Regions from separate parts of the Streptomyces sp. NPDC058880 genome, predicted to be linked through region 2. Evidence: riboswitches for the same ligand, from Rfam matches in the RefSeq annotation. Region 2 holds a riboswitch; the other holds the start of a gene.
What was found. Region 2 has a riboswitch for S-adenosylmethionine ahead of ACFW2G_RS17200 (aminotransferase class V-fold PLP-dependent enzyme). Riboswitches for the same ligand answer to the same signal wherever they lie in the genome.
Positions count from the first base shown of each region.

Region 1: it holds a riboswitch for S-adenosylmethionine, as region 2 does, so the genes downstream of both, thrC (threonine synthase) here and ACFW2G_RS17200 (aminotransferase class V-fold PLP-dependent enzyme) in region 2, are expected to answer to the same signal.

Region 1 covers NZ_JBHYMC010000064.1:20,519-35,905, forward strand. The annotation lists gene ACFW2G_RS27425 (TerD family protein) at 1-93, opposite strand, end outside; gene arfB (alternative ribosome rescue aminoacyl-tRNA hydrolase ArfB) at 251-676, shown strand; gene ACFW2G_RS27435 (flavin reductase family protein) at 752-1,318, opposite strand; gene cdgB (diguanylate cyclase CdgB) at 1,621-3,351, shown strand; gene ACFW2G_RS27445 (CBM35 domain-containing protein) at 3,420-4,460, shown strand; gene ACFW2G_RS27450 (hypothetical protein) at 4,533-4,991, opposite strand; gene ACFW2G_RS27455 (1-phosphofructokinase family hexose kinase) at 5,180-6,100, opposite strand; gene nagA (N-acetylglucosamine-6-phosphate deacetylase) at 6,201-7,364, opposite strand; gene ACFW2G_RS27465 (ROK family protein) at 7,364-8,296, opposite strand; gene ACFW2G_RS27470 (extracellular solute-binding protein) at 8,473-9,768, shown strand; gene ACFW2G_RS27475 (DUF3263 domain-containing protein) at 9,816-10,052, shown strand; gene otsB (trehalose-phosphatase) at 10,092-10,940, shown strand; gene ACFW2G_RS27485 (trehalose-6-phosphate synthase) at 11,013-12,371, opposite strand; gene ACFW2G_RS27490 (glucosyl-3-phosphoglycerate synthase) at 12,419-13,396, opposite strand; SAM riboswitch class I at 13,581-13,738, shown strand; gene thrC (threonine synthase) at 13,732-15,030, shown strand; gene ACFW2G_RS27500 (MoaD/ThiS family protein) at 15,068-15,346, shown strand.
Region 2 covers NZ_JBHYMC010000026.1:11,203-26,589, forward strand. The annotation lists gene ACFW2G_RS17180 (c-type cytochrome) at 1-280, shown strand, start outside; gene ACFW2G_RS17185 (ubiquinol-cytochrome c reductase iron-sulfur subunit) at 277-1,335, shown strand; gene ACFW2G_RS17190 (cytochrome bc complex cytochrome b subunit) at 1,332-2,963, shown strand; gene trpD (anthranilate phosphoribosyltransferase) at 3,127-4,191, shown strand; SAM riboswitch class IV at 4,279-4,395, shown strand; gene ACFW2G_RS17200 (aminotransferase class V-fold PLP-dependent enzyme) at 4,595-5,989, shown strand; gene ACFW2G_RS17205 (Lrp/AsnC family transcriptional regulator) at 6,192-6,473, opposite strand; gene ACFW2G_RS17210 (rhomboid family intramembrane serine protease) at 6,470-7,204, opposite strand; gene ACFW2G_RS17215 (hypothetical protein) at 7,329-7,568, shown strand; gene ACFW2G_RS17220 (NYN domain-containing protein) at 7,612-8,976, shown strand; gene ACFW2G_RS17225 (NlpC/P60 family protein) at 9,229-10,254, shown strand; gene ACFW2G_RS17230 (NlpC/P60 family protein) at 10,475-11,539, shown strand; gene ACFW2G_RS17235 (hypothetical protein) at 11,629-12,759, shown strand; gene ACFW2G_RS17240 (glycosyltransferase family 4 protein) at 12,780-13,922, shown strand; gene ACFW2G_RS17245 (GMC oxidoreductase) at 14,076-15,387, shown strand, end outside.

The DNA.
Region 1 (15,387 bases), on a different contig from region 2:
GACGTCCCAGCCGAGACCGACCGTGACGGCGGCGAGGCCCGGGGCCTCCTTCGAGAGCGAGACGTTGCCGCCCTTGGACAGGCTGACAGCCATGGGAATGTCCCTTTCCTCATCCAACATGCACGTACAGGCGGTCAAGGTACCGCTGACCCCTATAACGCGACGAGAGGCCGCTCGGGTTCCCGCCGGGGATCGCGGGTCCCGGCAAATGCGGGTGACGCGGGCCGAGCGGGCGCGGATCATAGGGGACATGCCTGGTCCCTATGTCATCCGCGGTTCGGTCGTGCTCCCCGAGGGGGAGCTCTCCTGGCGTTTCTCGCGGTCCTCCGGGCCGGGCGGGCAGCACGTGAACACGTCCGACTCGCGCGTGGAGCTGCTGTTCGACCTGGCGGCGACCAAGGCGCTGCCCGAGGTCTGGAAGGAGCGCGCGCTGGAGCGCCTCGCGGGCCGGCTGGTGGGCGGGGTGGTGAGCGTGCGGGCCTCCGAGCACCGCTCGCAGCTGCGCAACCGGGAGATGGCGCTGGTCCGGTTGGCGTCGCTGCTGGCCGAGGCGACGGCGCCGCCGCCCAGGCAGCGCCGGCCGACGAAGATTCCGCGCGGGATCAACGAGCGGCGGCTGCGGGAGAAGAAGGCGCGGTCCGAGACCAAGCGGGGCCGGACCGGCCGGGACTGGTAGCCGCCGCGGGTCAGGGTCCGAGGACGCCGGCGGCGGGCCGGCGCGGCGCGGGGCCGGGCCGGGCGGGGCCGCGGATCAGCTCAGGTGCCGGTAGCGCCCGCGGAAGTAGGTCAGCGGCGCGGAGTCCGGGGACGGCAGGGCAGCCGTGAGCACCCGACCGATCACCAGGGTGTGGTCGCCCGCCTCGACGCGGTTCTCCGTACGGCATTCCAGGGTGGCGAGGGCGCCGCTGAGCAGGGGCGCGCCGGAGGCCTCGCCGCGCACGTGGGGCAGGTCCGCGAAGAGCAGTCGGTCGCTGATGCGGCCCTTCATGGCGAAGCGGCCCGCGATCGGGAGCTGGTGGTCGGCGAGGACGGAGACCGCCCACAGCGGCTGCTCCGCCAGCAGGTCGTCCATGCGGGAGCCCTCGCGCAGGCTCACCAGGACCAGGGGCGGGTCCAGGGACACGGACATGAAGGCGGTCGCCGTCATGCCGACGTCCTCGCCGCGCGGTCCGCCGTCCGCCAGCGGGCTCTCGTGCGCGGTGATCAGGCACACGCCCGCGGCCAGCCGGGACATCGCGGCGCGGAACTCGTCATTGCTCACCCCCTCAGCATGGGGGTTCGCGTCGGGCCGGGCGGGCAGAGGGGTCGTCTTCAGCACGCTGAAACGCTAATCTCGCCCTCCCGTGCGGCACATCGGGCCCTGGTCCGAGTCGTGCCCCCGCCCCTCGGCCTAGGCCCGGGCGTATCGTTTGCTCACGAGAAGGCGGGGGGAGCGCTCCCAGTCCGAACCGTCCCAACGCGTACCGTTATTCATCTCATGTGACTTGACTCACAGAGGGCAAGATTTGTTGACCCTGTGTACCTGCCGCACAGCTCACTGTGATTCAGTGGACGGGACACCGCAACGAAACGCCGATGACAAAACTGGAGTTGCTGTCGAGGTCTCGGGGAGAGCGAGCAATGGAGACCGAGTCGGAGCCGTACGTCCGTCTTGCGACCCTGCGGCAGCTGCACCGGGTGGTGGCCGATCTCAATACGGCCCGGAGCCTGGCGGACACTCTGCAGACCGTCGTGGACGGCATCGTCGTGGGCCTCGGCTATGAGCTCGCCTGTGTCAACCTCGTGCGCCCGGACGGCGATCTGGTCGTCGCCGCCTTCGCCGGAGACCCGGCCGCCGAGGCCCTCATCACCGGTCGCGTCGGCTCCCGGGCCTCCTGGGAGCGCCGCCTGACGATGGGTGAGTGCTGGGACGGGCTCCGCTTCATCCCGCACACGGAGGGCTGGATCCTGCTGGAGGACGACGTCCCCCAGTGGCACACCGACGGCCCCGATCCGCGCTTCGAGGACGAGTGGCACCCCGAGGACCGGCTCTACGCCCCCATGTACGCGTCCGGTGGGGAACTTCTGGGTGTCATTTCGGTGGACAGACCGCGCAACGGCCGCCGCCCCGGCGCGTGGGGCCGCGAGGCGCTGCAGATGTACGCCTTCCAGGCGGCGATTGCGATCAGCAATGCCAGGCTGCGCGCGAACATGCAGCGCGCCCTCGTCCGGCTGGAGCGCGAGCAGCAGGCGCTCCGCGCCAGCGAGGAGTCCTTCCGGCAGGCCTTCGAGTACGCCCCCAGCGGCATGGCCATCGCCGAGATGGGCGGTGACCAGCACGGCCGGCTGCTGCGCACCAACGACGCGCTGTGCCGGCTGCTCGGCAGACCCGCCTCCGTGCTGCGCCGCTACTCCTTCTCCGACCTGGTCCACCCCGAGGACATCGGCACCCTGCTGCGCACCTCCGCCGAGGGCGGCCGCGCCGAGCTGCGCCTGGGCCGCCGGGACGGCACGTACGTATGGGTCTCGCTGCGCAACTCCGTCGTGGCGGACGCCGCGGACGGGCCGCGCTTCCTGCTCACGCACGTCGAGGACATCGAGGAACGCAAGCGGCACGAGCTCCAGCTCGCCCACCGGGCCAGCCACGACTCGCTGACCGGCCTGCCCAACAGCGCCGAGCTGCGGGCCCGGCTCGGCGCGCGGCTGTGCCGCAGGCCGCAGTCCGCCCGGGCCAGCGCCATCGAGGCCCTGGACGCGGCCTTCGAGGGGCGCGACGCGCCGGGCGGGCAGGACGGACACGAGGCCGGGTTCGAGGCGGGTGGTGCGGGTGAGCGCGGGTTTCACCCCGACGGCCCCGACCGCTACACCGCGGCCGATCCCTTCGACTTCCCCGGGGCGCCGACGGCGCCGACGGACGGGCCGTACGACCACCACGTGCACACGGTGGCGCCCGCGGCCGACGTCGACGACGGGACGAAGGGGCTCGCGGTGCTCTTCTGCGACCTCGACGGCTTCAAGTCGATCAACGACCGGTTCGGGCACCACACGGGCGACGCGGTCCTCATCGAGGTGGCCCGGCGCCTGACGACCGGCGTCAGGGACGGTGACACCGTTGCCCGGCTGGGCGGTGACGAATTCGTCGTCCTGGCCGACGGCCTCGGCGCGGCGGACGCCGCGGACCTCGCCGTCCGACTGCGCAACGCGATCATTCCGCCGATCCGCGTGGACGGCCGGGCCGTGCGTGTCGGCGCGAGTTTCGGTATCGGCTGGGCCAGCTGCGGCATGTCCGCGGACGAAGTGCTGCGCTCCGCCGACCAGCGGATGTACATCGAGAAGAGGTCCCGCTCCAAGGCGCACCGCCGGGCGGGCTGAGGCGGTCCGGCGCCCGTGGGTGCACCTGTTCGGGGTAGGCTCCCGGGGGTCGAAAGGAGTGACCTGCGATGACGACGCCCGCGAACAACGGCCCGGACGGTGGGGCGAACAAGCCCGAGGACGACGATCCGTTCGGCTATCTCTACGCGGACGGCCAGGCTGCCGGAGCCACCCCGCCCACGTCGGGCGGCGGGTACGGCTACCCCGGTGCGTCGGTCGGCGGTCACCCCGGTGCACAGCCCGGTGTCCCCCGTACCTCGCACCACCAGGTGCGTACGGTCGGTGACCGGAGGAACGGCGGCCAGCGCGGCCCCGTCCCCCAGCAGCAGGGCCCCGGCTACCAGGCCCAGTACCAGGCCCCCGAGGCGCTCCAGGCGGGCGGCTACGGCGTGCCGCAGCAGCCTCAGCCGCAGCACCAGACCCAGACGCCCGGGTCGGCCGGAAGCCACGGCGGGCACGGTGGGCACGGCGGGGGCTCCTCCAGCCGCCGCGGTCTGCTGATCGCCGCCGTCGCGGTGGTCGGCGCGGTCGCGATCGGCATCGGCGCGGCCCTCGCCTTCGGTGACAAGAACAAGCCCGTGGACAAGGGCCAGGACACCGCCACCGGCAACCAGCAGTCGGCGGCCCCGAAGGACCCGGCCGGCCCCACCCAGAGCGCGCAGCCCTCGCAGGCCCCGCTGCCGAAGGGCGAGGCGGCCGGGGCGGGCATGGTGCTGACCGGCGGCGCGAAGCTGGACAGCACGGTGCCCGGTTCGAAGAGCTCGGGCGGGCAGTACGTCGCGGGCTTCAACCAGACCGGTGCGGCGCTCACCTGGACGGTGGAGGTCCCGGAGGCGGGCGACTACACGCTGTTCGTCAACTACGGCGTCCCCGGCAAGGACGGCAAGGCGACCCTCACGGTCAACGGGCAGACCCCGACCCAGGGGCTGAACCTCGCGAACTTCGCCAAGGCGGCGGACGGCGCCTGGGACAAGGGCTGGACGCGCACCTACGCGTGGATCACGCTCAAGAAGGGTTCGAACTCGATGAAGATCTCGTGCGAGCCCGGCAACCAGTGCGACGTGATTTTCGACCAGCTGGAGCTGGCCTCGGGCCACACCAAGCGCTGACCGTGCCCCGCCGAACGCTTCCGGCCCCGCCGCACCTGCGGCGGGGCCGGAAGCGTTCGAGGTGGCGGCCCGTCAGCCGCAGTGGACCCAGCCGGTGGTCTCGCGGTGTGTGCCCGGCCAGCCGCTGGAGCCGTTCCAGAAGCCCGTGACGTGGCCGGAGAGCATGACGCACTTGCCCGGGGCGGAGACATAGACGGGGCCCGCGTACTGGGTGTAGGTGCGCCGGTTGTCGGCGGACACCTTGCCGTCGCTGGAGCTGATGGCTATCCCCATGCCGTCGGTGACGTTGAACTGGGTGTCGCGGCGGAGGATCGCGCAGTTCTTGCCGGTGGACTTGTTGTAGTAGAGGAACATCACACCGGCGCCGGAGGCGCCCGTGTGGTCGCCCAGCGGGTAGGCGTCCTGCTGGTAGTAACCCGCGCCGCACGAGCCGCCCGAGATCGTCTGGGCCTGGGCTGGCACCGCCGCCAGGGAGGAGACGGCCACTACTCCGGTGGTGATGGCGAGCACCCTGCGAGAGATTCGGTTCATGTCGTTCAACCTTGCATATGTGTAGATCAACAGCGTTCGTGATCATAGTCCGCCGAATCCGGGCGACCGGTCGCTGAGGCACCGTCAAAAATGTTACTCAAGAGATAATTTCAAACGCAGTCAGGCGTTCGGGGTGCGCGTTCAGCGACTCGGCCGCGGGCGCCCGGTCGGCCCGCCCGGCGGACGGGTCAGCCGCCGCTGGTGACGCGCACGCTCCGGCGCAGCTCCTCGTAGACGCCGGCGTCGAACTCTCCCGCCACCGGGGCCAGCACCGCGGCCGCCGAGAGGGCCACCGCGCGGGTGAGGCGGTCCGGCCAGTCCAGGCCCTCCGTCAGGGCGGAGAGCAGACCGGCGACGACGGAGTCGCCGGCTCCGGTGGGGTTGCCGGAGAGCGGGCGCGGCGGGGCCGCCTGCCAGGTGCCCTGGGCGGTCGCGGCCAGCAGGCCGGCCGGTCCCAGTGAGGTGACCACGGCGTGCGCGCCGCGGCGGCGGGCGTCGCGGCTGGCGGGGAGCGGGTCGCGGGAGCCGGTCAGCTCGGCCAGTTCGACGGTGTTCGGCTTGATGATCTCGGGGCGGGCGGCGACCCCACGGCGCAGGGCCTCGCCGCTGGTGTCCAGGAGGACGGGGACGCCGGCCGCGCGGGCCGCCCGTACGAGTACCGCGTACGCGCCCACGGGGACGCCCGGCGGGAGGCTGCCGCACAGGGCCACCGCCCGCGCCCCGGCCACGAGCTCTTCGTAGTGCGCGAGGAACCGCGCCCACTCGTCGGGCGTGATCAGCGGGCCCGGCTCGTTGAACTGGGTGGTGTCGCCGGAGGCTTCGTCGACCACGGCCAGGGTGCGGCGGGAGGCGCCCTCGCAGGGCAGCAGTGCGTCCACCACCCCGGGCGAGGCGGCCAGCGTGTCCCGTACGACGGAGCCGACCGGCCCGCCGGCGAAGCCCGTCGCCGTGACCTCGTGGCCGAGCGCGGCCAGGACGCGGGCGACGTTGAGCCCCTTGCCGCCGGGCCGTTCGCTGACGGCCGTGACCCGGTGCGAGGCGTGCGGGAGCAGCCGCGGCACGCGGTAGGTGACGTCGAGTGCGGTGTTGAGCGTCACGGTCAGGATCATGGGCACCCCCGGGTCTGTTGCTGCCGGGATCATGCCAAACACGAGGCGGTCGGCCCAGTCCTACGGGCCGACCGCCTCGTTCCGTCCAGCCGCATGGCCGTCAGGCGGGCCTTCGGAAGGCGGGGCTGACGACCCATTCGCCGCGTCGCATGACGCCCTTGAGGTCGAAGGCGGCGTCCAGAACGACGAGGTCGGCGTACTTGCCGGGCTCCAGCGAGCCGATTTCGTCGTACAGGCCGATCAGCTTGGCCGGGTTGGCGGAGATCGCCTGGACCACGGATTCCACCGGCAGTTCGTCGAGGGTCACCGAGCGCTTGAACGCGGTGTCCAGGGTGAGCGTCGAGCCGGCGATGGAGCCGCCCTCGACGAGCCGGGCCACACCGCTCTTGACCTCCACCTCCAGCGGGCCGAGATGGTAGGTCCCGTCGCCGAAACCGGCCGCGTCCATGGCGTCGGTGATCAGTGCCACGCGGTGCGCGCCTGCGTGGTGGAAGGCCAGTTCGAGGGCGGCCGGGTGCAGGTGGGTGCCGTCGTTGATGAGCTCGACGGTGATCCGCTCGTCCTCCAGGAGGGCGGCGATCGGGCCGGGTTCGCGGTGCGCGAGCGCGGGCATCGCGTTGAAGAGATGGGTGGCCACGGTCGCGCCCGCGTCGATGGCGGCGCGCGTCTGCTCGTACGAGGCGTCGGTGTGCCCGATCGCGGCGATGACCCCGTGTTCGGCCAGCAGCCGTACCGAGTCCAGGCCGCCCGGCAGTTCGGTGGCCAGGGTGACCATGCGGGCGGTGCCGTGGGCCGCGTCGACGAGCTTGCGGACCTCGGCCGGGTCGGGGTCGCGGAGCAGGTCCTCCTTGTGGGCGCCCTTGCGGCAGGGGTTGATGAACGGCCCCTCGAAGTGGATGCCGGCGATCTCGCCCGCTTGCGTCAGTTCGGCCAGCAGCCCGGCCCGGCGGGCCAGTTCGTCCAGGTCCCCGGTGACGGTGGAGGCGACGAGGGTGGTGGTGCCGTGCGCGCGGTGGGTGCGTACGCCCCGGAGCACGTCCTCGGTGGTGCCCGAGGTGAACGAGGCGCCGCCGCCGCCGTGGTTGTGGATGTCGACGAAGCCGGGGACGATCCAGTGCCCGGTCAGGTCGACGATCTCCGCGTCCTCCCGGGCGCTGCCGGCGATGCGGGCGCCCTCGACGATGACCCGGCCGCCCGCCACGGTCCCGGTGGGGAGTACCACCCTGGCGCCGGAGAGAACAGTGCTGTGTGCGCTTCCGGACATCAGGCCGGTACCTCCGTGGCGAGTAGGTCCCAGGCGAGCAGCCCTGCGCCCAGGCAGCCGGCGGTGTCCCCGAGGGCCGCCGGCACGATGTGGGGGAGCCGCTGGAACGTCACGCGCTCCTCCACGGCCTTCCGTAGTGGTGTGAACAAGGTTTCCCCCGCCTCGGCGAGTCCGCCACCGATGATCAGCGTGCGCGGGTCCAGCAGGGTGATCGCGGTGACCAGCCCGTCGGCGAGGGCTCCCACGGCGGCCAGCCAGACCTCTCGGGCGCGCGCGTCACCGGATGCGACGGCTCTGGCGCAGTCGGCGGCGTCGGCTCCGGGGTCGCCGGAGGCGGCCGCCCAGGCGCGGCTGACGGCGGCGGCGGAGGCGAGGGTCTCCAGGCACCCGCGCTGGCCGCAGCCGCAGTCGGGGCCGCCGGGGCGGACCACGATGTGCCCGATCTCGCCCGCGTACCCGTGGGCGCCGGCCTCGATGCGGCCGGCGATGCCGATGGCGCCGGCGATGCCGGTGCCGAGCGGGACGAAGAGAAAGCGGTCGGCGCCTCGGCCGGCGCCGATGCGGCCCTCGGCCAGTCCGCCCGTGCGCACGTCGTGGCCGAGGGCCACGGGGATGCCGCCGAGCCGCCCGGTGAGCAGCGCGCGCAGCGGGACGTCGCGCCAGCCGAGGTTCGCCGCGTAGACGGCGGTGCCGCTGTCGGCGTCGACGATGCCCGGGACGGCGACGCCGGCGGCCGAGGCGGCCCGTCCGAAGCGTTCCCGGCCGGTGGCGAGGAGCTCGCAGGCGAAGTCCTGGATCGTCTCGACGACGGCGTCGGGGCCCCGCTCGCGGCCGGTGGCGCGGCGCGCCTCGTGCAGCAGGGTGCCGTCGTCGGCGACGAGGGCGGCCTTCATCCCGGTGCCGCCCACATCGAGGGCGATGACGTGTTTCACGGGTTTCACAGAGACAGTCTCGCGTGCTCGGCGGGGAAAGGTCTAGTCCATTGGGAGGGATTGTTGAGTGGCCATACAAATCGGGCGCCCTGGTGGGGGGCCTGATGTGGACGAGCCGCCAAAGTGGTGTAGACCTTACGTGGATCGTACGTACAACAAGGGGTGGATCGATACCTGTGAAGGGCCGTTACCAGAGCCTGGCCGCGTCCGGCGCCGCGCTGTGCCTGACCGCCGTCACGCTGACGGGCTGCGGAGCCATCGGCGGACTCACCGGAGACAACGAGGTGACCCTGCGGGTCGTGGCGGCCGATTACGGGGACACTCCGCAGAACTCCTCGGCCGGCTACTGGAAGGGCCTCGCCGAGGGCTTCCAGAAGGACCACCCCGGCGTCAAGGTCGAGGTCAACGTCTACTCGTGGTCCGAGGTCGACGCCAAGGTCGCCGAGATGGTCAAGGCCGGCAAGGCGCCCGACATCGCCCAGATCGGCGCCTACGCCGACTACGCCGCCGCCGGCAAGCTGTACTCCACGGCCGAGCTGCTCTCGGTGAAGACCGAGGCCGACTTCCTTGCGCCGCTCGCGGACGCCGGGAAGGTCAAGCAGGCCCAGTACGGCATGCCCTTCGTCTCCAGCACCCGGCTGCTCTTCTACAACGAGAAGCTGCTGGCCGACGCCGGAGTGATCGGCAAGGACGGCAAGGGCTGGCAGCCCAGGAGCTGGGCCGACCTGGAGGCCGCGGCGAAGAAGCTCAAGGCCGCGGGCGTGCCCGTCCCCTTCGCGCTGCCGCTGGGCCGCGAAGAGGCGCAGGCCGAGACGATGATGTGGATGCTCGCGGGCGGTGGCGGCTACACCGACAACGAAGAGGGCTACGCCATCGACTCCGCCGACAACGTCAAGTCGCTGGAGTTCCTCCGGGACAAGATGGTCGGCCAGCAGCTCGTCGGGCCCGTCGAGCCCGGCAAGCTGGACCGCCAGGCCGCATTCGAGGCCTTCACCAAGGGCGAGGTCGGCATGCTCAACGGCCACCCGACGCTGATGAAGCAGGCCGAGGCCAAGGGCGTGAAGTTCGGCATGGTGCCGCTGCCGACCTCCGACGGCTCCCCGCAGCCGGCGATGGGCGTCGCCGACTGGGTCATGGCCTTCAAGAACGGCCACCGCGAGCAGTCCGGCGCCTTCCTGGACTACCTGTACCAGCCGGAGAACGTGACGGCCTTCACCGAGAAGTACGACCTGTTGCCCGCCACCACCACCGGCTTCCAGGCGAAGCAGGCCGCCACCGGCCCCGCGGCCCAGCTCAGGCCCTTCCTGACGGCGTTGCCCGGCTCGCGGCTCTACCCGGTCGGCAAGAAGTCCTGGGCGGGCGTCAGCGAGGACATCAAGCAGAAGATCGGCACGGCCGTCCAGCCCGGCGGACAGCCCGCCAAGGTGCTGGAGGAGATCGCCACCGCGGCGCGCGCCGCGGACAAGGGCTGATCCGGGGGACGCCGCCGTCTGTCGGACGGCGGCGTTAATCTGGCCGTATGACGGACGACGGGCAGCTGACGGCCACGGAGGCCGCGGTGCTCGCGTACGAGGGACGCACCTGGCCGGGGCCCGGAGCGAAGGAACGGGCCATACGGGAAGGACTGGGGATGACCCCGGTCCGCTACTACCAGTTGCTCAACGCCCTCATGGACGACCCGCGGGCACTGGCCCACGCCCCGGGCACCGTCAACCGGCTGCGAAGGATCCGCGAGGCCCAGCGAGCCCGGCGATAGCCGTAGCCGTGGACCCGCCGGGCCGTTAGGGTCGTGCGTATGGGGAGCCATCCGCACGATCTGCCGATGCCCGTCACCGCAGCCGGACGCGAGGGACTCGAAGCCCTGCTCCGCGCACCCCGCCGGTCCGTGGTCGCCCTGGACTTCGACGGCACCCTCGCCGACATCGTCCCGGACCCGGACCAGGCCCGGGCACATCCCGACGCCGTTCCCGCGCTCTCGGCGCTCGCCCCCGAGGTGGACTCGGTGGCCGTGGTCACCGGGCGGCCGGCAGGCGTCGCCGTACGCTACGGCGGCTTCGCCGGGGTGCCCGGACTGGAGCACCTCGTCGTCCTCGGCCACTACGGCGCCGAACGCTGGGACGCCGTGACCGGCATAGTCCACGCCCCCGCCGAGCACCCCGGGGTGGCGGCCGTACGGGCCGAGCTGCCCGGATTCCTGGACTCCATCGGGGCCTGGCGCGGCACCTGGATCGAGGAGAAGGGCCGGGCGCTGGCCGTCCACACCCGGCGTGCCGAGGACCCGGCGGCGGCCTTCGCCGCGCTGCGCGAACCCCTCACGGAGCTGGCCGCCCGGCATGGGCTGATGGTCGAGCCGGGGCGGGCGGTGCTGGAGCTGAGGCCCCCGGGCATGGACAAGGGCGTGGCCCTGACGGAGTTCCTGGCGGAGCGGGACGCGGAGACGGTCCTGTACGCCGGGGACGACCTCGGCGACCTGGCCGCGTACTCGGCCGTCGAGAAGCGGAGGGCCGACGGGCTGCCGGGGCTGCTGGTGTGCAGCGGCTCGGCCGAAGTCCCCGAGCTCGCCGCCCGGGCCGACCTCGTCCTGCCGGGGCCGGCCGCCGTCGCATCGTTCCTGGCTTCCCTGGCCGGCGCCGTCCGCCGCTGACGCTCCGCCGTCCGCCGCTGCCGCTCCGCCCGCCTTCCGCCGCCGGCCCGTCCGCCGTCCGCCGGGCGCGGATCAGTCCAAGGCCGCGAGCTGAGCCTTGAACCAGGCCGACGGGGGGAGGGCCGTCGCGGCGGAGGCCAGGCGCTCGGTGCGCTCCGCACGCTCCGCGTCCGGCAGGGACAGCGCCGCGTGCAGCGCCTCCGCCGTCGCCGACACGTCGTACGGGTTCACCGTCAGCGCGTCCTCGCGGAGCTCCTCGTAGGCCCCCGCGCCCGTGGACAGCACCACCGCGCACCCCGCCTCCGACACCACCGGGATCTCCTTCGCCACCAGGTTCATGCCGTCCCGCACCGGGTTCACCAGCGCCACGTCCGCCATCCGGTAGACCGCCAGCGACCGCGCGAAGTCGTCCTTCACCGACACCAGCACCGGCTGCCAGTCCTCCGTACCGAACTCCGTGTTGATCTCCGCCGCCAGCTCCGAGACGGCCGTCGTGTAGTCCCGGTACACCCTGAGGTCCTGCCGCGACGGGTACGCCGAGGCCAGGTGCACCACCCGGCCGCGCCATTCGGGGCGGACCGTCAGCAGCTCCCGGTAGGCCAGCAGGCCCCGCAGGATGTTCTTCGACAGCTCGGTCCGGTCCACCCGGGCGATGGTCCTGCGTCCCGCGACCTCCGCCCGCAGCTCCGCCAGCTTCGCGTCCACCTCCGGCCGGTGCGCCAGCGCCCGCAGCTCGTCCGCGTCCACGCCCAGCGGGAAGACGGCCACCCGCCGCTCGGCGTCCGCGTGCGCGGCGTCCGCGAAGGCGTCGGCCCAGACCCGGGTGTGGAAACCGACGACGTCCGCACCGAGCATCCCCCGCACCAGCTCCTCCCTGACGTCGGCCGGGAGCATGTCCAGGAACTCCCGCGAGGCCCACGGCGTGTGCGTGAAGTGCGCGATCCGCAGATCCGGTCGCAGTTCCCGCAACCGGCCCGGCACCAGCGCCAGGTGGTAGTCCTGGACCAGCACGCGGGCCCCCTGCGCCGCCTCCTCGGCGAGGGCGCGCGCGAAGGCCTCGTTGTACGCGACGTAACCACCCCAGCGGCGGCGGAACTCCGCGTCGAAGACCGGTTCGCGCGGCACGTCGTAGAGGTGGTGGTGGGTGAACCACAGCACCGAATTCGCGATGCCGTTGTACGCGTCGTCGTACACCGTGGGATCGATGTCCAGCATCCGGACGCCTGGCTCGGCGACCCCCCGGCGGACCGCCTCCCGGTCCGGCTCCGACAACGCCGCGCAGATCCACAGCGCCCCCGGCTGCTCCGCGAGGGCCGCCGAGAGACCGGAGACGAGTCCGCCCCCGCCGCGCCGGGCGCTGAGCGTGCCGTCGTCGGAGAGGGCGTAGGAGAGCGGGCCGCGGTTGGCCGCGACGAGTACCTGAGAAGCCATGCGCCGAACCTAGCCCGGCCCGCGCTCGCTCAAACGTATGGACACGGTCACGCCACGTGGCGCCGGCCGTACTCCTTCACGCCCACCATCGGCGGCCGCTCCTCGGTGTCCACCGCGTACGTGCGGGGTACGAAGCCCTCCGGCCGCCGCTCGAACTGCGTCAGCTCCGGCCGTACGAGGTGGCCGCGGGAGAGCCGCACCTGGGCCGTGCGGTAGATCGCCGCGGCCATCCTGCCCAGCGCCTGTCCGTCCTGATGGCGGTGGAGTCGTACGCCGACGTCCACCTGGGCCAGCGCGTCCAGCCCGACCGTGTGCAGTGCGTCGACCAGCAGCCCCAGCTCGACGCCGTAGCCGACGGGGAAGGGAAGGCGCTCCAGCAGCGAGCGCCGCACGGCGTACTCGCCGCCCAGCGGCTGGACGAAGCCGGCCAGCTGCGGCCAGTGGAGGTTCAGCAGCGGGCGGGCGACCAGCTCGGTGACCCGCCCGCCCTGGCCCGGTGCCCTGCCGGCGGCGGGCCCGTCGCACTCCGTGCCGAACGGGCGGTCGTACATCGCCTTGACGAACTGCACGCCGGGGTCGGTCAGCAGCGGGCCGACGATTCCGGAGACGAAGGCGGCCGAGAACTCCCGCAGGTCGGCGTCCACGAAGCAGACGACGTCCCCGCTGGTGGCCAGCAGCGAGCGCCACAGCACCTCGCCCTTGCCGGGCAGTGCCGGGATCCTCGGCAGGATCTCGTCGCGGTGCACCACCCGGGCGCCGGCCTTCGCCGCGACCTCGGCGGTCCGGTCGGCCGAGCCGGAGTCGACCACGACCAGTTCGTCGACGAGCGGGAACGGCAGTCCCTCGATCAGCTCACGCCGGATGACCTCGACGATCGCGCCGACCGTCGCCTCCTCGTCCAGCGCGGGTAGCACCACGCTGACCGTGGTCCCGGCCGCCCGTTTGAGGTCGAGCAACTGGTCGAGCGGTCGGTCGGCGGCGGACCAGGAGCGGTCGGCCAGCCAGCGCTCCACCTCTTCCAGCACTCTCAGCACTCCCTGCGTGTCGGTGTTATCAGCCGTTTTGTGATCCATCTCGCGGTTCGGACGGCTGTCTCAACCGCCCGCCCCTTCGGTTACAGTCTTGAACAACGCGAAGGACCACCGCATGCCGGGGTCCCCGCGGACAAACGCACCGGCGCGCCACAGAGCGCGTGTGCCGGTGCCATACCGCTCATCCAGAGGGGCAGAGGGATACGGCCCGTTGAAGCCCCGGCAACCCTCCAGTCGGTTCTCGCGATCGCGCGTCAGCGCTCGTCAGCGAGGTCCCCGGCTAGGGAAGGTGCCAATTCCGTCTCATGGCGAAATGCGCCATGGGGAAGATGAGGAGAAAGGGCCTCGCCATCATGGCTGCACAGACTGTCGCCACCTCTGTCGATCTCGGACCTGCCACCGGCCTTTCCTGTCGGGAGTGCGGTACCCGCTTCGCACTCGGTCCCATCTTCGCGTGCGCCGAGTGCTTCGGACCTCTGGAAGTCGCCTACGCGCTGCCGACCGGCGACCCCGAGGCCCTGCGCGCCGCGATCGAGGCCGGCCCGAACAACATCTGGCGCTACGCGCCGCTGCTGCCCGTCCCCGCCGACGTGGCCTCCAAGCCCAGCCTGAACCCCGGCTTCACCAAGCTGGTCGACGCGGCCAACCTGGCCAAGGAGTTGGGCGTCACCGGCAAGCTGTACGTCAAGGACGACTCCGGCAACCCGACGCACTCCTTCAAGGACCGCGTCGTGGCCATCGCCGTCGAGGCCGCCCGCGCCTTCGGCTTCACCACCCTGTCGTGTTCTTCCACCGGCAACCTGGCCGGCGCCGTCGGCGCCGCGGCCGCCCGGGCCGGCTTCCGCTCCTGCGTGTTCATCCCGCACGACCTGGAGCAGGGCAAGGTCGTCATGGCCGGTGTGTACGGCGGCGACCTGGTCGGCATCGAGGGCAACTACGACGACGTCAACCGCTTCTGCTCCGAGCTCATCGGCGACCCGCTGGGCGAGGGCTGGGGCTTCGTCAACGTCAACCTCCGCCCGTACTACGGCGAGGGCTCCAAGACCCTGGCGTATGAGATCTGCGAGCAGCTCGGCTGGCAGCTGCCCGACCAGATCGTCATCCCGATCGCGTCCGGCTCGCAGCTGACGAAGATCGACAAGGGGCTGCAGGAGCTCGTCAGGCTGGGCCTCGTCGAGGACAAGCCGTACAAGATCTTCGGCGCTCAGGCCGAGGGCTGCTCCCCGGTCTCGACCGCCTTCAAGGCCGGTCACGACGTGGTCCGCCCGCAGAAGCCGAACACCATCGCCAAGTCCCTCGCGATCGGCAACCCGGCCGACGGCCCGTACGTCCTGGACATCGCGCGCCGCACCGGCGGCTTCGTGGAGGACGTGACCGACGAGCAGGTCGTCGAGGCCATCAAGATCCTCGCGCAGACCGAGGGCATCTTCGCCGAGACCGCGGGTGGCGTGACCGTCGGCGTGACGAAGAAGCTCATCGAGAACGGGCAGCTGGACCCGGCGCTGACCACCGTCGTCCTCAACACCGGCGACGGCCTCAAGACCCTGGAGGCGGTGGCCGCGGACAGCGGGCAGACCGCCACCATCCGCCCCAGCCTGGACGCGTTCCGCGCCGCCGGCCTGGCCTGACCACCCTCCCTCGTACTACCGGAAAGGCAGTAGCGCCATGAGCGTCAACGTCCGCATCCCCACCATCCTGCGCACCTACACCGGCGGTCAGGCCGAGGTCCCGGCCGAGGGCGCGACCCTCGCCGAGGTCATCGAGTCCCTGGAGAAGAACCACCCGGGCATCGCCGCGCGCGTCCTGGACGACCAGGGCAAGCTCCGACGCTTCGTGAACGTCTACGTCAACGATGACGACGTGCGCTTCGAGGGCGGTCTGGCGGCGGTGACGCCGGACGGCGCCGGTGTGTCGATCATCCCGGCCGTCGCGGGCGGCTGCTGACCCTCCCGACAAACCGAAATTACCCCCTCCGCTAAAAGCGG
Region 2 (15,387 bases):
TGAGGACGTCACGCCGAAGCACATCTACGAGGCCATGCAGACCGGCCCGCAGAACATGCCCTCCTTCCCTGACAGCACCATGCCGGAGCAGCAGAAGAAGGACATCATCGCGTACCTCCAGAACGTCAACGGCGAGAAGTCGACGAACCCCGGCGGCCTCAAGCTCGGCGGGCTCGGCCCGGTCTCCGAGGGCCTGTTCGGCTGGGTCTTCGGACTGGGTGCGCTGATCGCTGTCGCCGTCTGGGTCGCGGCCCACACCGCTAAGGCCAAGAAGTCATGAGTAGCCAAGAGATTCCCGAAGACAAGCACCTGCCGAGCGAGCAGGGCGACGCGCACCACGGTGGCGTAGCGGTCGCGGACGACCCGTTCGCCGACCCGGGCCTGCCGGTCCACAAGCCGCGCATCCAGGACATCGACGAGCGGGCGGCGAAGCGTTCCGAGCGCACGGTCGCGATGCTGTTCACGGTGTCGATGCTGGCCACGGTCGCCTTCATCGCCTCCTACGTGATCCTCCCGGTCGACAAGATCGTGTACATCTTCCCCATCGGGAAGGTGAGCGCGCTCAACTTCGCGCTGGGCGTCACCCTGGGCATCGCGCTGTTCTGCATCGGCGCCGGTGCCGTGCACTGGGCCCGCACCCTGATGTCCGACGTGGAGGTCGCCGACGACCGCCACGAGATCTCCGCCGCGCCGGAGGTCAGGGCCAAGGTCATGCAGGACTTCGCCGACGGCGCGAACGAGTCCGGCATCGGCCGGCGGCCGCTGATCCGCAACACCATGCTGGGCGCGCTGGCTCTGGTCCCGCTCTCCGGTGTGATGCTGCTGCGCGACCTGGGCCCGCTGCCCGAGGAGAAGCTGCGCAAGACGGTCTGGGCGAAGGGCAAGCTGCTCATCAACCAGAACACGATGGAGCCGCTGCGTCCCGAGGACGTCCTGGTCGGTTCGCTCACCTTCGCCAAGCCCGAGGGCCTGGAGGAGGACGCGCACGACTACATGACCCAGATCGCCAAGGCGGCCCTGATGATCGTCCGGCTCAAGCCGGAGGACATCAAGGACAAGCAGGAGCTGGAGTGGTCCCACGAGGGCATCGTGGCCTACTCGAAGATCTGCACCCACGTCGGCTGCCCGATCAGCCTGTACGAGCAGCAGACGCACCACGTGCTCTGCCCGTGCCACCAGTCCACCTTCGACCTCTCCGACGGCGCCCGTGTCATCTTCGGCCCGGCCGGTCACGCGCTTCCGCAGCTGCGGATCGGTGTGAATGACGAAGGCTTCCTCGAAGCGCTCGGCGACTTCGAAGAGCCCGTCGGTCCTGCATTCTGGGAGCGCGGATGAGTACTGCGACCACTGACGCACAGGCGCGCAAAGCGCCCGCCGGCGAGCGCGTGGCTGACTGGGCGGACGGCCGCCTGGGCATCTACAGCCTGGCCAAGGCGAACATGCGCAAGATCTTCCCGGACCACTGGTCCTTCATGCTGGGTGAGATCGCGCTCTACAGCTTCATCATCATCATCCTCACGGGTGTGTACCTGACGCTGTTCTTCCACCCGAGCATGAACGAGGTCGTGTACCACGGCTCGTACGTGCCGATGCAGGGTGTGCGGATGTCCGAGGCGTTCGCCTCGACGCTGGACATCAGCTTCGACGTCCGCGGTGGTCTGCTCATCCGGCAGATCCACCACTGGGCGGCCCTGATCTTCGTCGCGGCGATGATGGTGCACATGATGCGCGTCTTCTTCACCGGCGCGTTCCGCAAGCCGCGCGAGATCAACTGGCTGTTCGGCTTCCTGCTGCTGGTCCTCGGCATGTTCACCGGCTTCACCGGCTACTCCCTGCCGGACGACCTGCTCTCGGGCACCGGTGTCCGCTTCATGCAGGGCGCGATCCTGTCCGTGCCGGTCGTGGGCACGTACCTGTCGATGTTCCTGTTCGGCGGCGAGTTCCCCGGGCACGACTTCGTGGCCAGGTTCTACTCGATCCACATCCTGCTGCTGCCGGGCATCATGATGGGCCTGCTGGTGGCCCACCTGATCCTGGTCTTCTACCACAAGCACACCCAGTTCGCGGGTCCCGGCAAGACGAACAAGAACGTCGTCGGCATGCCGCTGCTCCCGGTGTACATGGCGAAGGCGGGCGGCTTCTTCTTCCTGGTCTTCGGCATCATCGCGGCCATCGCGGGCATCGCCTCGATCAACCCGATCTGGGCGCTCGGACCCTACGTCCCGGACCACGTGTCCACGGGCGCGCAGCCGGACTGGTACATGGGCTTCTCCGAGGGCCTCATCCGTGCCATGCCGGGCTGGGAGATCAACCTCTGGGGTCACACGCTGGTCCTCGGCGTGTTCATCCCGCTGATGATCTTCCCGATGGTCCTGGCGACGATCGCCGTGTACCCCTTCGTCGAGTCCTGGGTCACCGGAGACAAGCGCGAGCACCACATCCTGGACCGCCCGCGCAACGTCCCGACCCGCACCGCCTTCGGTGTGGCCTGGCTGACCTGGTACGTCGTCCTGCTGATCGCCGGTGGAAACGACATGTTCGCGCAGTTCTTCCACCTGTCGATCAACTCGATCACCTGGTTCGCGCGGATCGGCTTCTTCGTCTGCCCGGTCCTCGCCTTCATCGTCACCAAGCGGATCTGCCTCGGCCTCCAGCGCCGGGACCGGGACAAGGTGCTGCACGGTCGCGAGACCGGCATCATCAAGCGCCTGCCGCACGGTGAGTTCGTCGAGGTCCACGAGCCGCTTTCGCAGGGCAAGCTGCACACCCTCACCGCGCACGAGCAGTACAAGCCGCTCGAAATCGGCCCGACGGTCGACGAGAACGGCGTCGAGCGCAAGGTGAAGGCCACCGAGAAGCTGCGCGCGAAGCTCAGCAAGGGCTTCTACGCCGAGGGCAACCAGATCCCGAAGCCCACGGTGGAGGAGTACAAGGAGATCCAGTCCGGCCACGGCCACCACTGATCCCCCGCACCACCGCATGAGGGACTGATTTCGGTCAGTCCTGGTGTCGCCACGGCGAGAGCCCCGTCCAGTGTCTGGACGGGGCTCTTTGCCGTAACCGGGGCTGGATAGGCTGATCTCCTTCCCAATCGACGGGGACCCCTACCAGCAGCAGGAGCTGACCATGAACGTTGTGACCCCGGCAGGCGGCGACAGCGTGGCGGCCCGTGGCTGGCCGGGCGTCCTCGACGCCCTGCTGACCGGCCGGGACCTGCGCGCGGACGACACGGCCTGGGCCATGGACCGGATCATGCGGGGGGAGGCCACCGATGCCCAGATCGCCGGTTTCGTGGTCGCCCTGCGTGCCAAGGGGGAGACGGTCGCCGAGATCAACGGCCTCGTGCGGGCCATGTACGAGCACGCCAACCTCATCGAGGTGCCCGGCCCCAGCGTCGACATCGTCGGCACCGGCGGCGACGGGGCCAAGACGGTGAACATCTCCACGATGTCGGCGGTCGTCGTGGCCGGGACCGGCGCCAAGGTCGTCAAACACGGCAACCGGGCCGCGTCCTCCGCGAGCGGCTCCTCGGACGTCCTGGAGAAGCTCGGCGTCAACCTCGACCTGAGCACCGCCCGGGTCGTCGAGGTCGCCGAGGAGGCCGGCATCACCTTCTGCTTCGCGGTGAAGTTCCACCCGGCCCTGCGCCACGTCGCCGGTGCCCGCCGGGAACTGGGCATCCGCACCACCTTCAACATCCTCGGCCCGCTCACCAACCCGGCCCGCGTCCGGTCCCAGGCCACCGGCGTGGCGGACCCCCGGATGGCGCCCATCGTCGCGGGCGTGCTCGCCGAACGCGGCTCCTCGGCGCTGGTCTTCCGCGGCGACGACGGCCTGGACGAACTGACCACCACGGCGACCTCCCGCGTCTGGTGGGTCCGCGGCGGGGAGGTCGCCGAGCAGTCCTTCGACCCGCGTGACGTCGGCATCCCCCTGGTGGACGTCTCGGCCCTGGCCGGCGGGGACCCCTCGTACAACGCGGACGTGGCCCGTCGCCTGCTGGCCGGCGAGACCGGACCGGTCCGCGACGCCGTGCTGTTGAACTCGGCGGCCGCCCTGGTGGCCCTCGACCCCGGCACGGGCAGCCTGGAGGAGCAGATCGCGGCCGGCATCACCCGCGCGGCCGAGTCGATCGACTCCGGTGCCGCCAGGGCCGCGCTGGAGCGCTGGGTGACGGCCAGCAACGCCTGACCGCGGCGCCCGTTTCCGGCCGGACCCCGGTCCGCGATGTGGACCGGGGTCTGGCGGCCGGCCGATCATGTGGCAGGATGCAGACCAGGTCACGAGTGACAGCGTGTAGGCCCCGGCTTGCTGTCCGGCAACCCTCCTTCCGTGGCGGGGTGCCCCGGGTGATGACCAGGTCGTAGGCAGCAAGGCCTACGGCAAGCGCGGATCCCTCGACACCAGGGGTCCTGGTCTTTCGAGGAGCGTTTTCCGTGAGCAAGCGAATGCGATAGGGCGACCGACGCCCCTTCTTCACCCTCGGACCAGGGTCACTTCCGTGCGCCCTCCTCTCGTCCCGGGGATCTTCCCGTACCCACGTGCGTACGGGCACACCGAAGCCATTCAGCCCTGCCTGCCGGGAGATACCGCCATGTCCGCATCCCTGAACACCGCCACTGCCACCGCCACCACCGTCGCCACCGCCCAGGACCCCGCCTGTGCCGAGCCGCTCGCCGTCCTCGGCCGAGACGTCACCGTCCCGCTCGTCACCGGCGGCGAGGTCACCTACGCGGCCCTCGACTACGCCGCCAGCGCCCCCGCCCTCCAGCGGGTCTGGGACGACGTGGCCGCCTACGCCCCCTACTACGGCAGCGTCCACCGCGGCGCCGGATACCTCTCGCAGCTGTCCACCGACCTCTTCGAGCAGAGCCGCGCCACGGTCGCCGAGTTCCTCGACTGCCGCCCCGGCGACCAGGTCGTCTTCACCCGCTCCACCACCGACTCCCTGAACCTGCTCGCCGCGGCGCTCCCGGCCGACTGCCAGGTCTTCGTCTTCGAGACCGAGCACCACGCCTCGCTCCTGCCGTGGACGAACGCGCAGGTCACCTACCTCAACGCGCCGCGCACCCCGGCCGAGGCCGTCGCCACCCTGGAGCGGGCGCTCGCCGACCGCGAGCCCTACGGCCCGGCGCTCGTGTGCGTCACCGGCGCCTCCAACGTCACCGGCGAGCTGTGGCCGGTGAAGGAACTCGCCGCCGCCGCGCACGCCCACGGCGCGCGGATCGTGCTGGACGCCGCCCAGCTGGCCCCGCACCACCCCGTCTCCGTGCGGGACCTCGACGTCGACTGGGTCGCCTTCTCCGGCCACAAGCTCTACGCGCCCTTCGGCTCGGGCGTCCTCGCCGGCCGCGCCGACTGGCTCCAGGAGGCCGATCCGTACCTGGCCGGCGGCGGGGCCTCCCGCAAGGTCTCCCGCCGTGAGGACGGCGGCGTGGACGTCGAGTGGCACACCACGGCGGCCCGCCACGAGGCCGGCTCCCCGAACGTCATCGGCGTCTACTCCATCGCCTCGGCCTGCCGGGCCCTGAGCGAGGCCGGGTTCGAGACCCTGGTGGCCCGCGAGCAGCGGCTGGTGGCCCGGGTCCGCGAGGGTCTGGCGGAGGTTCCGGCGGTCCGGGTCCTGTCCCTCTTCGGCGATGACGCCCCGCGCGTCGGCGTCATCTCCTTCGTGGTGGACGGCTGGAACAGCTCCCACTTCGCCGCCGCGCTCTCCGCCGAGTACGGGATCGGCGTCCGAGACGGCCTGTTCTGCGCCCACCCGCTGGTACGGACCTTGCTGGGCAGCGAGCCGCAGGCCCCGGGCGAGTGCGGGGCCCCCGAGGCCGCTCCGGGCGAGCGCTCCCTGAACGCGATCCGCGTCAGCTTCGGCGCCGGCACCCCGGACGAGCACGTGGAGCGCTTCGTCCGGGCGGTCAAGGAGCTTGTCGAGGACGGCGCGAAGTGGCAGTACCGCACGGAGGAGGGCCGCTGCGTCCCCGTGGGCTGACGGCTTTCCGCGGGGGCTGCGCCGCAGGAGCGCGGGTCGGTGCCCCGCGCGAGGAGACGCCCCGGCGGCGGCGCCGCTCCCCGGACCGGACCGACACCGCCCCGCCGAGCCGCCCGCAGGGCAACCCGCACCCATTGAGCCTCGCCGGCGATGGAGGCGCGGGTCCGGGCAGCGCCCGGGATGTGGACGGCCGAAGCCGGCGCTACGCGTCCAGGCCGATCGCGAACGCCGCCTCCAGGTCGTGCTGCGAGTACGTGCGGAACGCCACGTGCGTGTCGGTGGCCTCGACGCCCGGGATCTTGCTGATGCGGCCGGGGATGATGTCGGCCAGGTTCTCGTGGCGGTTCACGCGGACCAGCGCGATCAGGTCGTACGTCCCGGTGACGGAGTAGACCTCGCTGACGTTGTCGAGGGCGGCGATGGACTCGGCGATCTCGGGGATGCGGTCCACGCTGGTCTTGATGAGCACGATCGCGGTGATCACGGCTGGCTGTCTCCCTCGGTGGCCGTCGCTGGTCGCCTCACTCTAGTCGTACCCCGATACCGGGCCCATGCGTAGAGGAAGCCGAGCGAGAACCCCACCAGATGGGCCAGATAGGCGACTCCCGGCCCGCTCTCCGCGCGGTGCGCCGCCACCCACTGCAGGGCGAACCAGAACAGCAGCACGATCCACGCCGGGAACCGCAGGGGCAGGAAGAACAGGAACGGGAACAGGCTCGTCACCCGCGCCCTCGGCAGCAGGTACAGGAACGCCCCCAGGACGGCCGAGATCGCCCCCGAAGCACCCACCAGTGTCTGCGCGGACTCCGCGTTGGCCGCCGCGTACGCCGCCAGTGCCAGGTAGCCCGTGCAGAGGTAGAAGACGAGGAACGCCGGGCGGCCCATTCGCTCCTCGGCCATCGCGCCGAAGACGAAGAGGAAGAGCATGTTGCCCAGCAGGTGCAGCCAGCTGCCGTGGACGAAGAGCGCGGTCAGCGGGGTCAGCCAGGCACGGGGGGTGTCCGTGAAGAGCTCGTCCGGGACCACGCCCCAGCGCCGGAAGTACTCGGCGCCCGCGACCAGTAGTTCGTCGCCGGTGCCGTAGACCGGATTGAGCCCCGAGGCCGGGCTCAGGACGAACACCACGCCGCAGCCCGCGATCAGCGCGTGGGTGACCACCGGTCCCCGGACAGCCTCGCGCACAGTCCGCCACCTTACGATCATGTGACAGAGCATGACGCAACGCACCCCACCTGAAGCGCTGCCAGGCCGTAGGGTTACGAGCTGCGGTACGCAGGCCGACGCGGACGGCCGAACGGGCCGCTTTAATTGAATCAGCTACGAAGGAGCGAGCAGCCCGATGACGGTTCCCCTGCCGACCGACACCACGCGGTGGCGCTGCACCCTGTGCGGCAACCTCACGCGCTTCGATGTCACCCGCTCGTCGAAGGTCGTCGAGTACGTCCACCTGGACCTCGCCGGGGAGCCCAAGGTCGAGGAGCGCGAGGTGGTCAATGAGACCATCGAGTCGGTCCGCTGCCGCTGGTGCAACGCGGTGGACCAGATCGAGCTTGTGGACAGGCCGGGCGCGGACTCCTGACGGAGCCCCGTCCGCAGGTAGACCATCACGGTAGGGGTGACGGATTGTGGAGCCAGCAAGCGGCGCCGGGTCGGCCGACGCGGCCGACGACGCCGCGGAGGCGCTCGACCGCCCGCTTCCGGAAGGCGTGCGGCGCCGGGTCGTCGCGCTCGTCTCGGACGCCTTCGGCGCGCTGACCGTCGCGGACCTGCCGGCGCAGTTGCGCCAGTACGCCCGCTTCACCCCGACCCGGCGGGCCAAGTTCGCGGGCAACGCCATGGCCGCGGCGGTCGAGACCGATCCGGTGTTCCGCGGCAGGGTCGCCGAGAAGCTGCGCGAGGCCCAGGCGGACCTGGCCGGTGCGCTGGAGTCCGGCGCACCGCCGGCGGCCGCGGACCCGCTGGACGTGGCGGCGGCCGCCTTCGTCCTGCGGCCCGCCGGATGGGTCAAGCTGGTGGCCGCCGCGGGTGAGGAGGCGCAGCGCGCCGACGCCGAGCGGGTCGGCGAGGAGACCCGGCGCGAGCTGGAGCGCCTGCGCGAGGAGCTGGAGCAGGTACGGGAGCTGCAGCGCACGGGCGGCGAGCAGGTGCGGGGCGAGCTGGAGGCCGCGCGAAAGGAAGCGGAATCGCTTCAGCGGCGGCTGCGCAGCGCCCTCAGTGACGTCAAGCGCGGCGAGGCGGCCCTGCGCAAGGCGACCGCCGAGATCGACGGGATCCGCGGGGAGGCGGCGGCCAGGGTGGCGGCGGCCGAGAGTGAGAACCGTCGGCTCAAGTCCCGCCTGGCGGAGGTGGAGACGGCGCTGGAGACCTCGCGCCGGGCCACCCGCGAGGGGCGCAGCATCGAGGACATGCGGCTGCGACTGCTGCTGGACACCGTGCTGGACGCGGCGCAGGGGCTGCGCCGCGAGCTGGCGCTGCCGCCGGTGAACACCCGCCCGGCCGACACGGTGGACGCGGTGGAGCCGGGCCGGATGACGCCGAAGGACATCGCGGCGCGGGCCCTGTCGGAGACCGATCCGGCGCTGCTGGACCAGCTGTTGGCGCTGCCCCAGGCCCACTTGGTGGTCGACGGCTACAACGTGACCAAGACCGGCTATCCGACGATGCCGCTGGAGAAGCAGCGACTGCGGCTGCTGGGCGGGCTGTCGATGCTGGCCGCGCAGACGGGCGCGGAGATGACCTGTGTCTTCGACGGCGCGGAGCTGGCGGCTCCGGTGCTGCTCGCTCCGCCGCGCGGTGTGCGGGTGCTGTTCTCCAAGGCCGGGGTGACCGCCGACGAGCTGATCCGGCAGTTGGTGCGGGCGGAGCCGGCCGGCCGGCCGGTGGTCGTGGTCTCCACGGACCGGGAGGTCGCCGACGGGGTGGCCAAGGCCGGGGCGCGGCCCGTAACGTCCGCTTTGCTGCTGAAGCGGCTTTCGCGCGTTTCGTAACTCTCAGCCTGAATGCCGGAATTGGCGCCTCCTGTGGGGGACGCACCGTCAAGTGCTCGGCACGGAGCGTGCGCTGAAAGTAAAGAACCTGGTCGGGGCCCGAGTTTTTTCCCGGCAGGATTTGAACTGATCACAGCTGGGTCACTAGGGTCTGCTCAAACCTTCGTGCGGTAGATCACTCATTCGGAGTGGCGGCGGAGGTGCTGCCGAGTTGCGTTCTTCGGCGGCTCTAGGAAGAAGGAGCTCGCCTTCGTGGCGTCCCACCGTCGACCCAAGCAGCCGACCCGCGCTCGTGTGACCGTGCTCACCTCGGTCGCGGCCGCGGCCGTCGCGCTCACCGCGCAGAGTGCCTCCGCCGCCCCGGCGAAGCCGAGCAAGGACGAGGTCAAGAGCCAGGTCGACGCCCTCTACGAAGAGGCGGAGCAGGCCACCGAGAAGTTCAACGGGGCCAAGGAGCGCCAGGCGACCCTGGAGAAGGAGATCGGGCAGATCCAGGACCAGGTCGCGCGCGGCCAGAGCGAGCTCAACGACTTGCGCAGCGCGCTCGGTTCGATGGCGAGTGCCCAGTACCGCAGCGGCGGCATCGACCCCTCCCTCGCCCTGCTCCTCTCCGAGGACCCCGACGGCTACCTCGACAAGGCCGCCACCCTGGAGCACCTGAGCGGCAAGCAGGTCGAAGCGGTCCAGAAGATCCAGGCGAAGCAGCGCACCCTCGCGCAGCAGCGCCAGGAGGCATCCGGCAAGCTCGCCGACCTCGACGCCACCCGCAAGGAGCTGGCCGAGAAGAAGAAGGTCTCGTCCGAGAAGCTGGCCGCCGCCCAGGCCATCCTCAACACCCTTACGGCGCAGGAGCGCGCCGCGCTCAAGGACGAGGAGTCGCGCGCCAGCCGCGCCGACGGCCAGCGCGTCGACCTCGGCAACGTCAGTGCCTCCGGTCGTGCCGGAGCCGCCCTGGCGGCCGCCAAGACCAAGCTCGGCAGCGCGTACATATCGGGCCACGAGGGCCCCAACTCCTTCGACTGCTCCGGGCTGACCCAGTGGGCGTACAAGCAGGCCGGCGTCAGCATCAGCCGCGTCACCTACACCCAGGCCAACGACGGCACGCGCATCAGCCGCAGCCAGCTCCAGCCCGGTGACCTGGTCTTCTTCTACGGGGACCTGCACCACGTCGGCCTGTACGCCGGCAACAACATGACGCTGCACGCCTCGAACCCGCGCGGCGGCGTCAAGTACGAGTCGATGGACAACATGCCGTTCCAGTTCGGCGTCCGCATCTGACGCGCCGCACACCGCCCATCCGGGCGAATTCCGCGGCCCCGCTCTGACCCACGCCCCGCCAGTGACCTGCGTCTCCGGCGGGGCGTCGGCGTGTGTGCCCTCCGGCGGTCGTTGGTCGGTGCGTGGTCGCACGGCTACTGTCTGCCAGCGCGGAACCCGGCACACGGCCGTCCACGGGGGGCGGCCCCGGGCCCCGCTCAGCGGAAGGGAGCGGGTGCACGTGGCGTCCCATCGTCGGCCCGGGTTCGGCGGCCTCGACCGGAACCCGAAGGTCACCGTCCTCACCGCCGCCGCGGCGACCGCCGCGGTCGCCATGGCCGCCGCACCCGCGAGCGCGGCCCCGGGCCTCCCGCACGAGCCCGGCGGCGGCACCAGGTCCGGCGTCAGCGCCCAAGTGGACCGGCTCTTCGAGGAGGCCGAGCAGGCTACCGAGCACTTCAACGAGGCGGGCGAGAAGGCCGACAGGCTCCGCGCCGAGGTCAACCGGGCCCAGGACGCCGTCGCCCGCGGCCAGCAACGCATCAACACCTTGCGCGGCGTCCTCGGCACCTTCGCAGGCGCCCAGTACCGCAGCGGCGGCATCGACCCCGCCGTCGGGCTGATGCTCGCCGAGGACCCCGACGCCTACCTGGAACAGGCCGCGGCCCTGGACCGGCTGACCGAGCGCCAGGCCCGGCAGCTCCACGAACTGCGCCAGGAACAGCGCCGGCTCGGGCAGGTGCGGGCGGAGGCCTCCCACAAACTCGCCGAACTCGACGCCCTGCGCTCCGACGTCGCCCGCCACAAGCGCTCCGTCACCGCGAAGCTCGCCGCGGCCCAGCGGCTGCTCAACTCCATGCCGTCCGAGGAGCGGGCCGACTTCGAGCGCTCCTCGCGCTCCGGCGGGCGCCACGAAACGCTGCCGGATTTGGGCCCCGCCGGCGGCGGAGGCCCCTCCTCCGGCCGCGCCGCGGCTGCCGTGATGGCTGCCCGGGCCGCCGTCGGCCGCCCGTACGTGTGGGGCTCCACCGGCCCCTCCGGCTTCGACTGCTCCGGGCTGATGGTCTGGTCCTACCGGCAGGCGGGCGTCTCGCTGCCGCGGACCTCGCAGGCCCAGCGGCACGCGGGGCGGCAGGTGCCGCTCTCGCAGGCCCGCCCGGGCGACCTCGTGACGTACCGGTCCGACGCCAGCCACGTCGGCATGTACGTCGGCAATGGCCAGGTGGTCCACGCCCCCTATCCCGGGGCGCGGGTGCGCTACGACCCGGTCGGGATGATGCCGGTGTCGGCGGTGACCCGCCCCTGACCCCGCGGGCGGCGGACCGCCCCCCGCCGCCCTTCCGTCCGCCGCCCTCCCCTCCCCGCCGTCCGGGGCGGCCTGCGTACGATCGGCGGATGCTCCCCGTCCGCCGCCCGCCGCGCCTCCTGCCGCTCGTGCTGCTCCTGCTGTGCGCGCTGCCGGTCGCCTGCGGCCCGCGGCCGGCCGGGACCGCCGACACCGCCGGCCGGGACGTCCGCCGGGCCGTCGCCGACTGGTCCCGGTCGGTGCCCGAGCGGCTCGCCGGGATTCCGCTGGCCGACTGGTCGTACACGGTCTCCGCGGTGCGGCGCGACGGCGACCGGGCCGTCGCCACGGCCCGGCTGCGCTACCGGCTGGCCGGTCACGACACCGCCCCCGAGGAGTCGGCGCGCGAGGTGGAGCTGGCCCGGGAGGGCGGCACCTGGCGGGTGAGCGCCGACCGGCCCGCGCCGGGCGCCCTGCCGCAGCTGTGGGACCAGGGCCCGGTCTCGGTGGCCGCCGGCACCTACTCCCTGGTGCTCGGCGGAGCCGGCCAGGGCGCCGGGACGCTGCGGGAGGTCGCCGCCGAGGCCGACCGGGCGGTGCCCGCCGCGCGTGCCGCCTGGCCCGGTCCGTGGCCGGGGCGGGTGGTCGTCCTGGTCCCCGGCTCCCTCGACGCGATGGCGCGGCTGCTGGGCCGGCCCGCCGACACCTACCGGGGGCTGGGCGCCGTCACCACCGGCCGGGCGGGCCCGGGCCCGGGCCCCGCGGACCGGGTCGTGCTCAATCCGGAGGGGTACGCCGGGCTGGGTGCGGAGGGCCGGCGGATCATCCTGACCCACGAGGTCACGCACGTGGCCACGCGCGCCGCTACCTCCGCCACCACCCCCCAGTGGCTCTCCGAGGGCTTCGCGGACTGGGCGGCGTACCGGGGTGCCTCCACGCCCCCCGCGCAGGCCGCCCCGGCGCTCGCCCGGGCGGTGCGGCGCGGCGAACTGCCGGGGGACCTGCCCCGGACGGAGGACTTCGCCTTCGGCGGCGACCCGGAGGCGGCCGCGCGGGCCTACGAGGGGGCGTGGCTGGCCTGCCGGCTGATCGCGGCCGAATGGGGCGAGGAGGCCCTGGTGGACCTGTACGGGCGGGCGGGCCGCGAACCGCTGGAGACCGCGCTGCCGACCGCCCTCGGGGTGGACGGGGCGGAGCTGTCGAAGGCCTGGCGGGAGTTCCTTCGCGAGGAACTGCGCTGAGCGGGTACTGTCGGCAGGCGATGCACAAGACCCTGATCGTGACCAACGACTTCCCGCCGCGACCGGGCGGCATCCAGGCCTTCCTCCACAACATGGCGCTGCGACTGGATCCCGACCGGGTCGTCGTCTACGCCTCCACGTGGAAGCACGGCGCGGAGGGCCGTGAGGCCACCGCGGCCTTCGACGCCGAGCAGCCGTTCCAGGTGGTCCGCGATCGTACGACGATGCTGCTGCCGACCCCGCGGGTGACGCGGCGCGCCGTCGGCCTGTTGCGCGAACACGGCTGCGAGTCGGTGTGGTTCGGGGCCGCCGCCCCGCTCGGCCTGATGGGCCCGGCGTTGCGGCGGGCCGGTGCCCGGCGGATCGTGGCCACCACCCACGGGCACGAGGCGGGCTGGGCCCAGCTGCCGGCCGCGCGCGGGCTGCTGCGGCGGATCGGCGAGGGCACGGACACCCTCACGTACCTGGGGGAGTACACGCGGTCCCGGATCGCCTCGGCGGTCACCGGCCGGGCGGCGGCGCGGATGGTCCAACTCCCGCCGGGCGTCGACGAGAAGACCTTCCACCCGGGGTCGGGGGGCGACGGGGTCCGGGCCCGGCTCGGCCTGACGGACCGGCCCGTGGTGGTGTGCGTGTCACGGCTGGTCCCGCGCAAGGGCCAGGACACGTTGATCGAGTCCATGCCGAGGATCCTCGCCGCGGTCCCCGACGCCGTGCTGCTGGTCGTCGGCGGCGGACCGTACGAGTCGGACCTGCGCGCGCTGGCCGAGTCCACGGGCGTGGCCCGGTCGGTGGTCTTCACGGGAGCCGTCCCGTGGTCCGAACTCCCCGCGCACTACGGCGCGGGCGACGTCTTCGCCATGCCCTGCCGGACCCGGCGGGGCGGTCTCGACGTGGAGGGGCTCGGCATCGTCTACCTGGAGGCCTCGGCGACGGGCCTGCCGGTGGTCGCGGGCGATTCCGGCGGCGCGCCGGACGCGGTGCTGGACGGCGAGACGGGCTGGGTGGTGCGGGGCGGTGCCCCCGAGGAGGCCGCGGACCGGATCGTGGCCCTGCTCCGGGACCCGGACCTGCGCGCCCGCATGGGCGAGCGGGGCCGCGCCTGGGTCGAGGAGAAGTGGCGCTGGGACCTCCTGGCGTCCCGCCTGCGCGAGCTGTTGTAGCCCGCGGCGGCCGGGAGGGGCCCGGAGCCGCCGGGAGAGGCCGGCGGCGGCCGGGAGGAACCGGGCGGAGTCGTTTCCCACGCCTGACTGTTCCTCGGATGTCTGTCAACACCGCGTCTGGGCGGACGGCCCGAATCCGCTCATGATGCGGCCATGACACCCAACCTGACACGTCGTCAAATGCTGGGTCTCGGCGCGTTCTCGACCGCCGCCGCGCTCGGCTTCACACGGATCGGGGCGGCCTCCGCCGCCGCCGTCGAGCCCGCCGCCACTCCCTACGCCCCCGCCGTCGTGGTCGGGTCCGGCTATGGATCCGCCGTCGCCGCCCTGCGGCTCGGGCAGGCGGGCGTGCGGACCGTCGTCCTGGAGATGGGCCGGCTGTGGGACACCCCCGGGCCCGACGGCAAGGTCTTCCCCTCCACCTCCGCCCCCGACCACCGCTCCATGTGGTTCCGCACCCGCACCGAGGCCCCGCTCGCGCAGTTCCTCTGGCTGGACGTGGTCAACCGGGACATCAGCCCGTACCCCGGCGTCCTGGACCGCGTGAACTACGGCGGCATGTCCGTCTACGTGGGGCGCGGCGTCGGCGGCGGTTCCCTCGTCAACGGCGGCATGGCCCCCACGCCCAGGCGGTCGTACTTCACCGAGGTCTTCCCCGGGGTGGACGCCGACGAGATGTACGGCACGTACTTCCCGCGCGCCCGCGCCATGCTCGGCGTGAACGACATCGACCCGGCCTGGTTCGAGTCCACCGAGTGGTACCGCTTCGCCCGGATCTCCCGCAAGCACGCCCGCAACACCGGTCTGCGGACCGTCTTCGTGCCCAACGTCTACGACTTCGCCCACATGAAGCGCGAGGCCGCCGGCACGGCGCCCCGCTCGGCACTGGCCGGAGAGGTCATCTACGGCAACAACCACGGGAAGAAGAGCGTCGACAAGACCTACCTCGCCGCCGCCATCGGTACCGGCAACGTCACCATCGAGACCATGCAGCGCGTGGTCGGGGTGCGGCCCGACCCCGCGGGCGGGTACGTGCTGACGGTCCGGACCAGCGACGTGACGGGGAAGGTCACCCAGGTCCGCGAACTCGGCTGCCGACAGCTCTTCCTCGGCGCCGGCAGCCTGGGAACCACCGAGATCCTGCTGCGGGCCCGTGAGACCGGCGCCCTGCCCGCGCTCAGTGAGCAGGTCGGGCGCGGCTGGGGCCCGAACGGCAACGTCATGACCGCCCGCGCCAACCACCTCTGGGACACGGTCGGCGCCCACCAGGCCACCATGCCCGCCCTGGGCATCGACGACTGGGACAACGCCGCACACCCGGTCTTCGCCGAGATCGCCCCGCTCCCGATGGGCCTCGAACACTGGATCTCGATGTACCTGGCCATCACCAGGAACCCGGAGCGCGGGTACTTCACCTACGACGCGGCCACCGACTCCGCACGCCTGAACTGGCGGCGGGACCAGA